2 linked regions of the Spinactinospora alkalitolerans genome follow. The protein of the gene in region 1 interacts with the protein of each later gene in a pairwise test. Links are inferred from orthologs where the notes say so. Each region holds a gene or a part of one and is shown on either strand. Other genes may lie near its edges.

What was found. The genes of interacting proteins can lie anywhere in the genome.
Region 2: the proteins of secA (region 1) and secG interact in binary tests that used the Escherichia coli proteins (3 or more experiments, as listed by UniProt). The link is inferred for Spinactinospora alkalitolerans from one-to-one orthologs.

Annotation. Positions count from the first base shown.
Region 1 is NZ_JACCCC010000001.1:5,274,171-5,280,609, forward strand. Bases 1,850-5,319 are described here. They hold secA (preprotein translocase subunit SecA), read right to left. Parts: upstream 4,933-5,319; coding sequence 2,050-4,932; downstream 1,850-2,049. Other genes in these bases: HDA32_RS23540 (TIGR03619 family F420-dependent LLM class oxidoreductase), read left to right, coding at 1,850-1,866; HDA32_RS23550 (hypothetical protein), read left to right, coding at 5,154-5,319. Outside these bases: HDA32_RS23535 (PTS transporter subunit EIIC), read left to right, coding at 1-800; more of HDA32_RS23540, read left to right, coding at 928-1,849; more of HDA32_RS23550, read left to right, coding at 5,320-5,501; hpf (ribosome hibernation-promoting factor, HPF/YfiA family), read right to left, coding at 5,692-6,369. UniProt on the Escherichia coli protein: Required for protein export, interacts with the SecYEG preprotein conducting channel.
Region 2 is NZ_JACCCC010000001.1:1,938,039-1,943,119, reverse strand. The notes cover bases 1,414-4,301. They hold secG (preprotein translocase subunit SecG), read right to left. Parts: upstream 3,032-4,301; coding sequence 2,795-3,031; downstream 1,414-2,794. Other genes in these bases: HDA32_RS08620 (phosphoglycerate kinase), read right to left, coding at 4,135-4,301; tpiA (triose-phosphate isomerase), read right to left, coding at 3,342-4,127; HDA32_RS08635 (RNA polymerase-binding protein RbpA), read right to left, coding at 2,303-2,674; HDA32_RS08640 (IclR family transcriptional regulator), read left to right, coding at 1,430-2,191. Outside these bases: HDA32_RS08650 (alpha/beta hydrolase), read right to left, coding at 1-281; HDA32_RS08645 (ring-cleaving dioxygenase), read right to left, coding at 278-1,234; more of HDA32_RS08620, read right to left, coding at 4,302-5,081. UniProt on the Escherichia coli protein: Subunit of the protein translocation channel SecYEG. Overexpression of some hybrid proteins has been thought to jam the protein secretion apparatus resulting in cell death; while this may be true it also results in FtsH-mediated degradation of SecY.

The DNA of each region.
Region 1 (6,439 bases):
TCGTCTGGCCGACCGTCGGCGGGTGGATCAACGACCTGGGCAACTGGATCGTGGGTTCGGGTGCGGTCGGCGCCGGCGTCTACGGCGTGGTCAACCGGCTACTGCTGCCGTTCGGCCTGCACCACATCGTCAACTCCGTCGTCTGGTTCGTCTTCGGCAGCTACGAAGGGGCCGACGGCACCGTCGTCCAGGGCGAGATCAACCGCTACCTCGCCGGCGACCCGACCGCCGGCGGCTTCCTCTCCGGATTCTTCCCGGTGCTGATGTTCGGCCTGCCCGCCGCCGCACTGGCGATATGGCGCGCCGCGCATCCGAGCCAGCGCGCGGCGGTCGGCGGCATCATGATCTCCGCCGCGCTCACCGCTTTCGTCACCGGCATCACCGAGCCGATCGAGTTCGCGTTCATCTTCGTCGCTCCGGTGCTGTTCGCCGTGCACGTCGTGCTGACCGGCATCTCGATGGCGATCCTGAACGCGCTGGACGCGCACCTCGGCTTCAGCTTCTCCGCCGGCCTGATCGACCTACTGCTCAACTCCTTCAAGTCGAACACGACCGGACTCCCGGTGATCCTCGGATTGGGCGCCGTCTACTTCGTCATCTACTACCTGGTCTTCTACTTCGCGATCACGAAGCTCAACCTGCCCACGCCGGGCCGCGAGCCGGTCGAGGAGCAGGCCTCGGTCGCGGCGAACCCCGACGCCGCCGCCTCCGTCACCGGTCCGGCGGGCGGCCCGGTGCAGGACGACCAGGCGACCGGCGCGGCCGACCGCGGGGAGGGCCGGCGCGGATCCTCCTCCTGACCTGAAGAGGCACACGGCGAGGGCGGGGCTCCACGAGGGTCCCGCCCTCGCCGCGTCACGCGGTCTCCCCCGGCTCTCCCCTCCCCCTTGCGACCGGAGCGGACGCCGGTGCCGTAGGTTCGGTGCCATGAAGATCGGATTCGGGGCGCCCGTGGCGGGCGCGTGGGCGACGCCGCAGAACCTCGCGGGGTTCGCCGAGCGGGCGGAGGAACTGGGCTACGACTCGCTGTGGACCTTCCAGCGGCTGCTGGCTCCCGCCGACAACGACATCGCTCCGGTCTACCGGAGCGTGCTGGACCCGCTGCTGGCGCTGACCTACGCCGCGGCGCGCACCTCGCGGATCCGGCTCGGCGTCGCGCTGGTGAACCTTCCGTTCATCTCACCGACCTACCTGGCCAAGCAGGCGGCCACGCTGGACGTGCTCAGCGCCGGGCGGCTCGACCTGGGGCTCGGGATCGGCTGGGCGCCGATCGAGTTCGCCGCCACCGGAGCGAAGCGGGAGCGGCGCGGCGCGCGGGCGGAGGAGTACCTGAAGGTGCTGCACACCCTCTGGAACGACGAGGTCAGCGCGTTCGACGGCGAGTTCTACACGGTTCCGCCCGGCCGCATGGCCCCCAAGCCCGTCCAGCCCGGCGGCCCGCCGGTGCTGCTGGGCGGGGTGGCGCGCCCGGCGCTGGAGCGGGCCGGCCGCGCGTCGGCCGGCTGGATGAGCCGCAGCGCGACCGACCTGGCCTCGATCGCCGAGGACATCGCGGTGGTGCGCGCGTCGGCGGAGCGGGCCGGCCGGGATCCCGATGCGGTGCGCGTGGTCGTGCGCGGCGTGCTGCGCGTGGACGAGACCGGTGCGGGCACGGCGGGACCCGACGGGCGGCGGTTGCGGCTGTCCGGGTCCTACGAGCAGATCCGCGCGGACGTCGCCCGGCTGGCCGAGCAGGGCGTGACCGAGCTCTACTACGACCTCAACTGGGACCCGCTGGTGGGCCACCCGGACGTGTCCGCCGCCGCCGCGACGCAGCGGGCCGAAGAGATCCTGGAGGCGCTGGCGCCGGAGACCCGCCGATCTTGACCTTGGGTTTCAACCTCGGCCCCCTGGGGCCGGGGGCGGCGTGCACCGTCGCCCAACCACCGCGGATCCCGCCTTCGGCTGAGGTTTCAAAACCCCCGATGGTCGCGGTTGGAACTCACGGTCGAGATCGGCGAGGCAGGGCCCCGCCGACGGCGGCGGGGTCCTGCCTCGTGCGTCAAGCCGTCAGGCGCGGTTCTTCGGGTCGCCGTGGCAGCGCTTGAACTTCTTGCCGGAGCCGCACGGGCACGGCGCGTTGCGCGGCGTGTTGGCGTAGTCGTCGTCGGTGGACTCGGTGTGGCGTTCCACACCGCCGGTCTCGTCGGGCGCCGAGTACTGCAGCCGGCTCGGGCGGTCGGCGCCGAAGCCCTGGACCACGACGTCGGGGGTCTCGTCCTCGGACTTGCCCTCGGCCTTGGCCGAGGCCTTCTCCTCGGCCTCCTCCGTGGTCTCGGCCTCCTCGGCCGCCGGCTGCTCGGCGGCCCGCGGCTCCTCCTCGGCCGTGGTGACCACGGGGGCCGCCGTCGCGGTGGCCGCCGCGCCGGAGGCGGTGACCGTGCCCGGCTTGTCCTTCACCTGGACGTCGACGTTGAACAGGAAGCCGACCGACTCCTCCTTGATGCCCTCCAGCATCTCCTGGAACATGTCGTAGCCCTCCCGCTGGTACTCGATCAGCGGGTTGCGCTGCGCCATGGCGCGCAGGCCGATGCCCTCCTGGAGGTAGTCCATCTCGTAGAGGTGCTCGCGCCACTTGCGGTCCATGACCTGCAGGATGACGCGGCGCTCGACCTCGCGCATGGTCTCGGCGCCCAGCTCCTCCTCGCGGCGCTCGTAGGCGGCATGGGCGTCCTCGCGGACCCGGTGGCCGATGAGCTCGGGGGTGAGCGAGCTCAGCTCACCGCCGTTCTCCTCGATGAGCTCGTCGGCGGTGAAGTCGATCGGGTAGACCTGCTTGAACGCCTTCCACAGCTTGTCGAGGTCCCAGTCCTCCGGGTCGCCCTCGGCCGTGGCCACCCGGACGTAGGAGTCGAGGACGTCGTCGATCATCGACTCGACCTGCTCCTTGAGGTCGGCCCCCTCCAGCACCTTGCCGCGCTCGGCGTAGATGACCTTGCGCTGCCGGTTGAGGACCTCGTCGTACTTCAGGACGTTCTTGCGGATCTCGAAGTTCTGCTGCTCGACCTGGCCCTGGGCGGACTGGATGGCCTTGCTGACCACGCCCGACTCGATGGGCTGGTCCTCGGGGATGTTCAGCCGCTCCATGATGATCTCGACCCGGGCGCTGTTGAACAGCCGCATCAGGTCGTCCTCCAGCGACAGGTAGAAGCGCGAGCGGCCGGGGTCGCCCTGGCGGCCGGAGCGGCCGCGTAGCTGGTTGTCGATCCGGCGCGACTCGTGCCGCTCGGTGCCCAGCACGTAGAGCCCGCCGACCTCGACGACCTCCTCGTGCTCGTTCTCGAACGCCTTCTGGGCCTTCTCCAGGGCCTCGGGCCAGGCCGCCTCGTACTCCTCGGGGGTCTCCAGCGGGGACAGGCCGCGGGCGTGCAGCTCCTCGTCGGCGATGAAGTCGGGGTTGCCGCCGAGCATGATGTCGGTGCCGCGGCCGGCCATGTTGGTGGCGACCGTGACGCCCTTGAGCTTGCCCGCGCGCGCCACGATCGACGCCTCACGCGCGTGGTTCTTGGCGTTGAGCACCTCGTGGTCGACGCCGCGCTGCTTGAGCAGCTTGGAGAGCAGCTCGGACTTCTCGACGCTGGTCGTGCCGACGAGCACCGGCTGGCCGGCCTCGTAGCACTCGGCGATGTCGTCGACGACGGCGAGGAACTTGGCGTCCTCGTTCTTGTAGACGACGTCGCGCTCGTCGTCGCGGATCATCGGCTTGTTGGTGGGGATGGGCACCACGCCGATGCCGTAGGTCTGGTTGAACTCCGCCGCCTCGGTGGTGGCGGTACCGGTCATGCCGGACAGCTTCTCGTAGAGCCGGAAGTAGTTCTGCAGGGTGACCTTGGCGAGCGTCTGGTTCTCGTCCTTGATCCGCACCTTCTCCTTGGCCTCGATGGCCTGGTGCATGCCCTCGTTGTAGCGGCGGCCGCGCAGGACGCGCCCGGTGAACTCGTCCACGATGAGCACCTCGCCGTCCTTGACGATGTACTCCTTGTCGCGGCGGTAGAGCTCCTTGGCCTTCAGCGAGTTGTTGAGGAAGCTGATCAGCGGGGTGTTGACCGACTCGTAGAGGTTCTCGATGCCGAGCCAGTCCTCGACCTTCTCCACGCCGGACTCGGTGATGCCGACCGTGCGCTTCTTCTCGTCGACCTCGTAGTCGGTCTCGCGGCGCAGCCGCGGCGCGATCTTGGCGAACTCGGAGTACCAGCGGGAGTTCTGCTCGGCCGGGCCGCTGATGATGAGCGGGGTCCTGGCCTCGTCGATGAGGATGGAGTCGACCTCGTCGACGATCGCGAAGTTGTGCTCGCGCTGTACGCGGTCCTTGCTCGACAGCGCCATGTTGTCGCGCAGGTAGTCGAAGCCGAACTCGTTGTTGGTGCCGTGGGTGACGTCGGCCTGGTAGGCCTTGCGGCGGTCGGCCGCGGACATGTCGGGCACGATGACCCCGACCTCGAGGCCGAGGAACCGGTAGATGCGGCCCATGTTCTCGGCGTCGCGGCGGGCCAGGTAGTCGTTGACGGTGACCACGTGGACGCCCTGCCCGGCGAGCGCGTTGAGGTAGACGGCGAGCGCCGCGGTGAGCGTCTTGCCCTCACCGGTCTTCATCTCGGCGATGTTGCCGAAGTGCAGCGCCGCACCGCCCATGAGCTGCACGTCGAAGGGGCGCTGACCCAGCGTCCGCTTGGCGGCCTCGCGCACGGTGGCGAACGCCTCGGGGAGCAGGTCCTCCAGCGTTTCTCCGTCTTCGAGCCGCTGCTTGTACTCGTCGGTGAGTTCGCGCAGCTCGGCGTCGCTCAGATCGACGAAATCATCCTCGATCGAGTTGATCTGGTCCTTGAGCCTCTTGAGCTTGCGCAGGATCTTTCCCTCGCCCGCGCGCAGGACCTTGTCGAGTATGCCTGGCACTTCTAATGCGCTCCTCGCCGAATCGTGGCCCGCATCCGGAGGACGGAACGGATCCTTCGCCCCCAGCATTCCATGGTAGGCGAGCTTATTGCCTCATCGGCCCCGCGCGGGCATCCCGAAGCCCACGGCGCGGCCCTCATCAGGGTTTATCCGGTTCCAGGCGGGTTATCCACCGTCATAAGGGTTCCCGATCGGAGTCCGTGGTATCTGGGGGTACCGCTATGGCGCACAATAGCAACCGCAGCCGCTACATCCGCGGTTACCAGATCGAGGGCGGGGCCTGGGCCCCGACCAACAACCACCGGGGCCGCCAGGCGTCGTGGGTCGCCGTCGCGTTCCTGCTCGTCGGCTTCGTGCTGGCCGGCCTCTCCCTGGCCCTGGGGCCCGCGTGGTGGCTCCTGGGCGTCGGCGTGGCGGCCATGGTCATCGGCGGGATCCTGTGCGCGGTGTCCGACATCTTCACCGACGTGGTCCTGGACGATCCGCGCTACGACTCCGAGGAGCCGCACTCCACGCCGCTGCACAAGATCAAGCGGCGCGACCGGGAGATCCAGGGGGAGGGCGTCTGACGGCGGGCACGGACGAGCCCGGCGTCCCGGCGAAGAACGGCCGGTCCGCGTCCGCGGACCCTTTCGCGGGCGGCGTAGCCGACGGCCGCCATGCGCGAGCGGGACCGGGGGGCGCCGCGTCCTCGGCGCGCCGCGCCCGGCGCTTCACCGGACGCGGCGCGCCGACGGCCTTTCGAAGACGGGCCTCACTTTATTCCATGAGGCGCAGGACCCCGTAGTTGAAGCCCTTCCTGCGGTAGACGACGCTCGGCGCGTCGCGCTCCTCGTCGCGGAAGAGGTAGAAATCGTGGCCCACGAGTTCCATTTCCATAAGGGCCTGGTCAATGGTCATCGGTTTGGCGTAGTGGAATTTCTCCCGAACGATAACGGGGGCACCGCCCTGGGTGTCGAGTTCCACGACCTCGTCGGCGAACGCGCTGTCGACGGCCGCGCCGTCGATCTCGTCGGGGTCTTCCGCCGGGGAGGGAACGGGAGCCGGTCGGGTCACCTCGCCGAGCGGCGCCCCGGTGGAGTTCGCGAGTTCGGCGGTCGCCGCAGCCACCGAGACCGGGGCTCGGTTGCCCTTGTGCACCTTGCGCCGGTCGGCGGCCTTGCGCAGTCGCGCCTCGATGCGGTCGAGAGCCAGGTCGAGCGCGGTGTAGCGGTCGTCAGCGGAAGCCTCGCCCCGGATCACCGGGCCGTTGGTGTGGATGGTCAGTTCAACCCGCTCACGCTGATCCGCCAGCTTCGGGTTTCGCTCTTTGGACACCTCCACATCGACGCTCATGCCCTTCTGCTCCCACTTGGAGAGTTTGGCCAGCTTGGTTTCGGCGTGCCGCCGGAACTTGTCGCTGACGCCGGTGCGCCGACCCTTGACGATGATGTCCACAAGACCCCCTTCATCGCTTGGCCGTCTCTGCCGACGGCCAGGCTTGCTGTTGCTGTGCCCGCTCCTGCTT
Region 2 (5,081 bases), 3.3 Mb from region 1 along the record:
CGGGCCGCCACGGACTCCTCCACGAATCCGGCGAGTTCGTGGGTGCGGGCGATGACGTCGTCGACGTCGAAGACACCTTCGCGCAGCCGCCGGAACCAGCGGTTGGCGCCGTTCTCGCTCACCTTCCCGCGCGGCGACAGCAGCGCGGCGCCCGGCGCGAGCGCCCGGCCGAGGCCGAGCAGGTCGTGCTCGTCGGCGCCGGTGCCGTGCAGCAGGAGCAGGGTGGGCCCGCCCTGCGCGGCGGCCGGGTGGAACACGTGCTCGAAGCCGAGGCCGCTCACGCGTCGTCCCCCGGTTTCACGGCGGGCAGGGCGCGCTCGATCTGGGCCCGGTCGGGCTCCAGCCACGGCGGCAGCTTCAGGCTGCGGCCGAGCTGCAGCAGCGGCTCGTCGTAGTCGAAGCCGGGGCCGTCGGTGGCGATCTCCAGCAGCACCCCGCCGGGCTCGCGGAAGTAGATCGAGGTGAAGTAGGAGCGGTCGCGGATCTCGGTGACCCCGACGCCGTCGTCGAGCAGGCTCTGCCGCCAGTCGACCTGGGCCTGGGCGTCCGGGGCGCGGTAGGCGACGTGGTGGACGGTGCCGGCCGCCACGTGCCCGAGCGGTGCGCGCGGGTCGGCGAGCACGTCGACCACCGTGCCCACGGCGCTCCCGGCGTCGGCGGTGTGGAAGCGGTAGCGGCCGTTCTGCTCGGCCGCGAGCGTGAATCCGAGCCGGCCGGCCAGCATGTCGGCGGTGCGCTCGTGGTCGTGCTCGGTGAGCGTGACCGCGCGGACGCCGCGGATGGCGTGCTCGACCGGGATCCGACCGCCGTCCCACGGGTCGGTGTCGTGGTGGTCGGTGCTGGCGACCAGTTCGATCACCAGTCCGTCGGGGTCGCGCAGGCTGAGCACGTCCTCCTCGATCCGCTCGGCCGGCCGGGTGGCCTCGACTCCCAGTGAGGCCAGGTGCCCCTGCCACCAGCCGAGTGAGCCCTCGGGAACCGAGAACGACGTGGTCGTCGCCTGCCCGGCGCCCAGGCGGCCCTTGGGTGCGCCGGGCCAGGGGAAGAACGTCATGATGGTGCCGGGGTTGCCCGCCCGGTCGCCGTAGTAGAGGTGGTAGGTCTCCGGGGCGTCGAAGTTGACGGTCTTCTTGACCAGCCGCATCCCCAGTGCGTTGAGGTAGAAGTCGGCGTTGGCCTGCGGATCGCTGGCGACGGCCGTTACGTGGTGGATTCCCGCGGGGCGCACGCTCATGGTCACTCCTTCAGCCGGTTCGGTCTCCACGGTAGCAAACAGTTGAAAATTGAACTATGTTCCCGCGCCGGTGCTCCGTCCCCGTCTTCCCGCGCACGGGGCGACCACGGAGCGCGCGGGCCGAGCGCACCGCGGGAGGCGGAGGCATCCGGAAGCGGGGAGGCCGGCGCGCGTTCCAGCGGCGAGAATCGACCCATGAGCCATGTTCCCGCCGCAACGCGCGCCCTGCGGCTGCTGCGCTTCCTCGCGGCGCAGGCCGGGCCGGTCTCGGCCACCGCCATCGCGCGGGGCCTGGGACTGCCGCGCTCCAGCGCCTACCAACTGCTGGAGGCCATGGCCGAGGAGGGGTTCGTCACCCACCTGCCCGAAGAGCGGCGGTGGGGGCTGGGGGTGGCCGCGTTCGAGATCGGATCGGCCTATCTGCGCCACGGTCCGCTGGAGCGGCTGGCCCGGCCGCTGCTCACCCGGCTCGCCGAGGAGACCGGCGCGACCGCGCACCTGGGCGTGCTGCACGGCTGCGACACCCTCTACCTGCTGAAGGAGCAGCCCCGCCACGCGCCCGTGCTGATCACCGGCGTGGGCGTGCGGCTGCCGGCGCACCTGACCGCGTCCGGCCGCGCCATGCTCGCCCGCCTGCCGCGCGCGCAGGTGCGGGCGCTCTTCCCCGGGACCGAACCGTTCGTCAGCCGCACCGGACGCGGCCCGGCCTCCCCTCGGGAGCTGCGGGACCTGCTCGCCGACGAGCGCCGGCGCGGCTGGTCGAGCGAGGACCAGCAGGTGGCGGAGGGGTTCGCCTCGGTGGCCGCCGCGGCCTTCGACCACACCGGGAGCCCTGCGGCGGCGATCGGCCTGACCGTCCCCAGCGCCCGGCCGGTCACGCCCGCCGCGCTGGCCGCGCGCGCCCGCGACGCCGCGGCCGAACTCACCCGCAGGCTGGGCGGTCGGGCGCCGGCCTGACGCCGACGCTCCGGACGCTCGAAGGACCGGGCCCGCCCCGAAGGAGCGCCCGGAAAAACGAGATGCCCCGCCGTCGGGCGGGGCATCGCCGTCGTGGTCGCCGGGTCCGGCTCAGTTGGCGTTGGCCCTCATCGCGGCGTCGATGGCCGCGCGGTCGGCCCGCAGCTTGGCCAGGGCCTCATCCAGGATGGCCTGGCCGTCGGCGTCGCTGCGCCGCTCCTTCACGTAGGCCAGGTGGGTCTTGTAGGGCTCGGTGCGCGGAGGGGCCGGCGGGTTCTCGGGGTCCTTGCCCGCGGGGAAGCCGCAGCGCGGGCAGTCCCACTCCTCGGGCACCTGAGCCTCGTGCGAGAAACTCGGCACGACCTCGTGCTTGTTGGCACAGTAGAACGGGACTCGAATCCGCGGCGCGGACTCGCCGCGCTCGGCCTCGCCCATCGGGCCGGCACCGACGCGGCTGCCACGGATGGCACTGCCACTACCCACGAAAAACTCCTTCGCAAGGACATACCCCGGTGAGGGGAAACCTGGTATGCGCTCCGCACGGCGGCAGGGTGCCGGGCGCTGGTGCCCGGACCGTAACGGGCACGAGGGGGTACTGGGGGGTTAGGCTCCCCGGTTGAGCAGCAGACCCAGGGCGACGACGCAGACGATCCACAGCGAAGCGGTGATGATCGTCAGGCGGTCGAGATTGCGCTCCACCACCGACGAGCCGCCCAGGGAGGAGGTGACGCCGCCGCCGAACAGGTCGGACAGGCCACCGCCCTTGCCCTTGTGGAGCAGCACCAGCAGGATCATCAGCACGCTGAAGATCATCAGGACAACGGACAGACCGAGGATCACGTGCTCACCCGTAACTCGACCCCAACGAGGGGGAATTGACGATCTAGGGTTCCTCCGCGGTCGCACCGCCCGAGGCGGTCGGCGGCCCGGCGGATGAGGAACCGGGGACAATACTGAATTTTACCGCGTGACTTGCGCATCGCGGACCGGTTCGACGAAGAACCTTGCGCGCAGTGTAGCGCGCGTTACCCTTCTGTACCGCCATGCGGGCGGCCGGATCGCGCCGTTTCGGGGACGAAGGGCCCTTCCCCGGGCATTCGGACCCGCACGCGGAGCAACGGCGCGGGCCCGAATGAATCGGCGCGGGAGGTCAGGACTGCTCGCGGAAGCGGACCAGCTTGACGAACTCGTCGGCCTTGAGGCTCGCACCGCCCACCAGGGCGCCGTCGACGTCGCTCTTGGCCATGATGCCGGCGATGTTGTCGCTCTTGACCGAGCCGCCGTAGAGGATCCGCGTCTCGCGCGAGGCCTCCGGCGAGTACAGCTCGCCCAGGCGCACGCGCAGCGCCGCGCACACCTCCTGGGCGTCGTCGGGGGTGGCGACCTCGCCGGTGCCGATGGCCCAGACCGGCTCGTAGGCGATGACCAGGCGGCGGGCCTGCTCCTCGGTGACGCCCTTGAGCGCGCCGTCGAGCTGGGCGACGGTGTGGGCCACCTGGTCGCCGGCCTTGCGCACCTCCAGCCCCTCCCCCAGGCACAGGAGCGGGGTGATGTCGTTGGCGAAGGCCGCCTTGACCTTGGCGTTGACGACCGCGTCGTCCTCGTTGTGGTGCTCGCGGCGCTCGGAGTGCCCGGCCAGCACGTAGGAGCAGCCGAGCTTGGCCAGCATCGGCCCCGAGACCTCGCCGGTGTAGGCGCCCTTCTCGTGCTGGGAGATGTCCTGGGCGCCGTAGCCGATCTTGAGCTTGTCACCGTCGACGAGGGTCTGCACGCTGCGCAGGCTCGTGAACGGCGGCAGGACCACGACCTCGGCGGCGTCGAAGTCGGCGCCGTTGAGCGAGAACGCCATTTTCTGGACCAGCGCGATGGCCTCGAAGTGGTTGTTGTGCAGCTTCCAGTTGCCCGCGATCAGCGGCTTGCGCTTGGCGTTTGCCATGATTGCCCTACTCTTCCAGTGCCGCGATGCCGGGGAGGGTCTTGCCTTCGAGGTACTCCAGGCTGGCGCCGCCGCCGGTGGAGATGTGTCCGAACGCCTTCTCGTCGAAGCCGAGCGCCCGCACGGCCGCGGCGGAGTCGCCCCCGCCCACCACGGTGAAGGCCCCGGAGTCGATCAGGCCCTGGGCGACGGCCCTGGTGCCGCCGGCGAACGGCGCCATCTCGAACACGCCCATCGGGCCGTTCCAGAACACGGTCCTGGCGTCGGCCAGCTTGGCGGCGAACAGCTCGGCCGAACGCGGGCCGATGTCCAGGCCCATCCGGTCGGCGGGGATGGCGCCGGCCTCGACCACGTCGTGCGCGGCGTCGGCGGAGAAGGAGTCGGCCGCGACGACGTCGACCGGCAGCACGAACTCCACGCCGTGCTCCTCGGCGCGGCGCAGGTAGTCGTTGACCGTGTCGATCTGGTCGCGCTCCAGCAGGCTGGAGCCCACCTCGTAGCCCTTGGCGGCGAGGAAGGTGAACACCATGCCGCCGCCGATGAGGATGCGGTCGGCGGTGGTGAGCAGATTGTCGATGACGCCGAGCTTGTCGGAGACCTTGGAGCCGCCCAGCACCACCGCATAGGGGCGCTCGGGGGACTCGGTGAGCCGACGCAGCACGTCGACCTCGGTGAAGACCAGGCCGCCCGCCGCGTGCGGCAGGCGCCGGGGCAGGTCGAAGACGCTGGCGTGCTTGCGGTGCACGGCACCGAAGCCGTCGCCGACGTAGAGGTCGGCGAGCCCGGCGAGGCGGTCGGCGAACTCGGCGCGCTCGGCGTCGTCCTTGCTGGTCTCCCCCGGCTCGAAGCGCAGGTTCTCCACCAGCGCGACCTCGCCGTCGGCCAGTTCGGCGCTCACCGCGCGGGCGGACTCGCCGGCGGTGTCGGTGGCGAAGCGCACCGGGGCGCCGAGCA